2 regions of the Polycladomyces zharkentensis genome follow, and region 2 is predicted to be linked to the other one. Evidence: riboswitches for the same ligand, from Rfam matches in the RefSeq annotation. Region 2 holds a riboswitch; the other holds the start of a gene.
What was found. Region 2 has a riboswitch for cyclic di-AMP ahead of ectA (diaminobutyrate acetyltransferase). Riboswitches for the same ligand answer to the same signal wherever they lie in the genome.

Region 1 (2,201 bases), on a different contig from region 2:
TTGCTTCTCTGCAGGGCGCAGGCGGAGTGAGCCGGCAAATGATGTGTGCCATCTCGAGAAATCGTAGTTCGCGGACTTTATCAACAACTTGGTGGGATTTCAAACGAAAACTTTTCATACATCTAAGTTGACTATCATTCCACGTTTTTTGCATAATAGAATCGGGAAGGATGTAAGTGCCCGTCCTTTTTCGAAGATGAAAAAGGACCAAATCCTACATAATTGGAGGGTGAATCATGGCCAAGCACGAACTGCCTGCACTCCCTTATGCCCATGATGCGTTGGAGCCGTACATCGATGCGCAAACGATGGAAATTCACCATGGCCGGCATCACGCCACGTATGTCAACAACTTGAATGCGGCGTTGGAAGGTCATGCCGCCTTGGCGGAAAAATCGATCGAAGACCTTTTGCGTAACATCGATCAGGTGCCGGAAAGCATTCGTACCGCTGTGCGAAACAACGGGGGCGGTCATGCGAACCACAGCCTGTTCTGGCAAATCATGAGTCCGAACGGTGGCGGCGAACCGAGCGGGGAGTTGGCGAATGCCATCAACCAAACCTTTGGCAGCTTCGATAAGTTCAAAGAAGAATTCACCAAAGCGGCAACCACCCGTTTCGGTAGCGGTTGGGCTTGGCTGATCGTGAAAAAAGACGGTTCTTTGGCTGTGACGAGCACACCGAACCAAGACAGCCCGCTGATGGATGGAGACACGCCGATTTTGGGTCTGGACGTGTGGGAGCACGCCTACTATCTCAAATACCAAAACAAGCGTCCGGAATACATCAAAGCGTTCTGGAACGTGGTCAACTGGGATGAAGTCGCCAAACGGTACCAAGCGGCACGCGGATAAGAAGAATCGACAAAAGCGCGGTGGAATCTTCCGCCGCGCTTTTTTTGTCGTGGAATTTCCAAGGAAATACATACCTTACATTCTAATCATTTTCTATTGAAAGGTATCCATATCCAACTTATAATGGACAACGTGTATCAATACAGCCGAATCTTCGCGTCGGTGTTCGGCGCGGGGTACGGGGGACGCAATCCATGTTGGGGTGAAGCCGCCGTTTCGGCGGCCGGGATCAACTCCTTTCCCGAACCCGTCAGCTAACCTCGGAGGCTTGAAAGGAGGAGAAACAGTGTCTGCTTTGAAAAAGTGGGCGTGGGTGCTCACGGGTGCAGTGGTTGCAGTGATCGTAGCCGCGGTACCGTTTGGAAGCGGTAAGGCGGAAGCGGCTGCACCGACGATGATCCAATACGGCAGTAAAAACGGAGATGTCTGGGACTTGCAATATCGCTTGCAACAGCTGGGGCTGTACCGTGACAAACTGGACGGCATATACGGTTTGAACACGGAAAAAGCGGTTATCAAGTACCAGATTCAGCATAAATTGCGGATCGATGGCATTGCCGGTCCCCAAACGTGGGGATCGTTGAAGCGGCATACCGTGTCCAAAAAGACGGTATCCAAAAAGGTCCACAAACAGCCTCGTCATTCTGTAAATTCTCGCTTTTCGAAAAAAGACATTTCATTGATTGCACGAGCTGTATACAGTGAAGCGCGAGGTGAACCTTACAAAGGGCAAGTGGCTGTCGCTGCCGTGATTTTGAACCGGATTGATTCACCGGAGTTTCCGAAAACAGTAAGCGGTGTGATTTTCCAAGACGGTGCGTTTACGGCGGTACAGGACGGGCAGTTCTGGTTGAATCCCAACAGTACAGCCTATCGCGCTACGATGGATGCGATCCGGGGATGGGACCCGACAAACGGTGCATTGTACTATTTCAACCCGGACACCGCAACTTCTGATTGGATCTGGTCTCGCCCGCAAATCAAAAAAATCGGAAAGCATATTTTCACGAAGTGACGAGGAAAAGCCCGTTCCCTTGGGGGACGGGCTTTTTTTCGTGAGTAAAAACGAGGCTGTACGGAAATATTATGAGAGGAGGTTTTTTCATCATTTTCCGCTTGACAAAAGTAAGTATATAAATGCATAATATCAACGTAACTAAAGTTAGTTCATATTCCGTCATCACTATTCCACAAACGAAAGGAAGGAAACCCACATGGCGACCGTTTTGTACATCACTGCCAACCCCAAACCGGAGGAGCAGTCGTTCAGCTTGCAGGTGGGACGGGCATTTTTGAATGCCTACCGGGAGGCCAATCCCGAAGATACAATCGTCGAGTTGGATGTGT
Region 2 (2,201 bases):
CGACGTCGGGTACGATTGAAGTTGACGGTGAGTTGCTCTGGCACAAAAAAAAGGGCGGGAAGCTTGTTCCGGCTGATGAAAAACATTTGCATCAAGTGCGCGGCAAAATCGGAATGGTGTTTCAGCAGTTTAATCTGTTTCCGCACATGAACATTTTGCGAAATGTGACGGAGGCACCGATCAAGGTATTGGGATTGTCCAAGGAAGAAGCGATCGAGCAGGCCAAAACCATGTTGGATAAAGTAGGGTTGCTGGATAAGATCGACGCATATCCGTCACAATTATCCGGCGGTCAGCAGCAGCGGGTGGCGATTGCGCGTGCGTTGGTCATGCAACCCAAGATCATGTTGTTTGATGAGGTGACGTCTGCGTTGGACCCTGAGCTTGTCGGGGAGGTTCTCGGGGTTATCAAGGAGATTGCAGCGGAGGGCAAGATGGCGATGTTGATCATTACACATGAAATGGGTTTTGCCCGGGAAGTGGCGGATCGGGTTGTTTTCTTTGATGAAGGACGAATTATGGAAGAAGGACCGCCGGAAAAGATTTTTGGTGACAGTCCGAAGAGTCCACGTTTACGTAAGTTTTTGGGCAGTTTTTGTCAGCAGACGATAGAGTCGATGTCCAATTGGAGATGAATGGCAGTGGAACGAAGCGAGAAAGGGAGAATAGATCAATTCATCCGATCTGAACATAGGAGAAAGAGTATACGAGGGGATCAACGGAATTTATAGAGGATGAATCATTATGGTAAATATGGTATTATAAGACAAAGTAAAAATATTAACAATTGATTGTAGGAAACAGTTTATATTGACAATTAAAGACGCCTTATTTCATTTCGATGGAAACGGGGGAACCAAGCGATTGGGGTGAATTCCGGATTGACACCGGAATAGATGTGAAGCATTTCTCATCCATCTTGCCCGCCAGCCTTGTCGGCTGAAGCAGTGAGATCCAAGGGATTTGCCAATTTTGCGCCGGACTGACTTTTCCTGTGCACGAGAAGGCGGATCTGAGTCTTTGACCGCGTACGGATTGCACAAGCACGGACCGGTACAGACTTTTTCCTTGGAATGATGGTTCCTGGGAGAAAGTTTGCACCGGTCTTGTACTTTTTTAATCGGCGATGACGCGCTGTGCGGGACATTTTGGCATGGCGTTGAGCCGTCGGTACCGGGGAGGAGGTGATGAATCTGGAAACCGGGTTGATGAACAAAGTGGCGCTTCGCCAACCACAGGTAGCGGATGGAATCGGGATCTGGAGCCTGGTTCGGGACACCGGAGTGTTGGACGTCAATTCCCCTTACAGTTACCTGATGCTGTGCAAGTTCTTTTCGGATACTTGTGTGGTTGCCGAACAGGAGGGACAAATCGTCGGTTTTTTGTCCGCTTTTCGACCACCGGCAGACCAGCAAACCCTGTTTGTGTGGCAGGTGGCCGTGGCCGAGTCTCAACGGGGCAACGGGTTGGGAAAGGCGCTTCTGAAAGCGTTGATCCGTCGGGACGCTTGCAAAAATGTCCGTTATCTTGAAGCAACCGTTTCTCCGTCGAATCTTGCATCCCAGGCTTTATTCCGGGGATTGGCACGGGATTTTGCAACGTGCTGTGAAGTTTCGGAGTGTTTTCCCGCCCATCTGTTCCCGGGGGGAACTCATGAATCGGAAATGACGTTTCGGATCGGACCGTTTCGGTATCAAACTTAACTGGGGGGATTTGGTGAAAGTTGCGGAGGAATTACATTCACCGTTGAAGGTTTTTGAAGCTTTGGAATCGGAGGTCCGCAGTTACTGCCGGAGTTTTCCGACTGTCTTTGCAAAAGCGAGCGGCTATCAGCTGTGGGATCGGGACGGCCGGGAATATGTCGACTTTTTTGCCGGTGCCGGCGCGTTAAACTACGGCCACAACAATCAACGAATCAAGGCCAAGCTGATCGACTATTTGATGGAAGATGGCATTACGCACAGCCTTGATATGGCGACAGAAGCAAAAGAAAAGCTGCTGGAACGGTTCCATGAGGTCATTTTAAAGCCGCGAAATCTTCACTATAAAGTGATGTTTCCGGGACCGACAGGCACCAATTCGGTGGAAAGTGCGCTGAAGCTGGCCCGCAAAGTAACCGGGCGGGACACAATCATGAGTTTCACCAACGCGTTTCACGGCATGACAATCGGTTCGCTGTCGATTACCGGGAACGAATCCAA

Region 1: it holds a riboswitch for cyclic di-AMP, as region 2 does, so the genes downstream of both, sleB (spore cortex-lytic enzyme) here and ectA (diaminobutyrate acetyltransferase) in region 2, are expected to answer to the same signal.

What each region holds. Positions count from the first base shown of each region.
Region 1 covers NZ_JAFHAP010000005.1:63,783-65,983, forward strand. The annotation lists gene JQC72_RS04810 (superoxide dismutase) at 237-854, shown strand; cyclic di-AMP (ydaO/yuaA leader) riboswitch at 989-1,137, shown strand; gene sleB (spore cortex-lytic enzyme) at 1,141-1,869, shown strand; gene JQC72_RS04820 (FMN-dependent NADH-azoreductase) at 2,069-2,201, shown strand, end outside.
Region 2 covers NZ_JAFHAP010000011.1:63,607-65,807, forward strand. The annotation lists gene ehuA (ectoine/hydroxyectoine ABC transporter ATP-binding protein EhuA) at 1-635, shown strand, start outside; cyclic di-AMP (ydaO/yuaA leader) riboswitch at 815-957, shown strand; gene ectA (diaminobutyrate acetyltransferase) at 1,188-1,703, shown strand; gene ectB (diaminobutyrate--2-oxoglutarate transaminase) at 1,717-2,201, shown strand, end outside.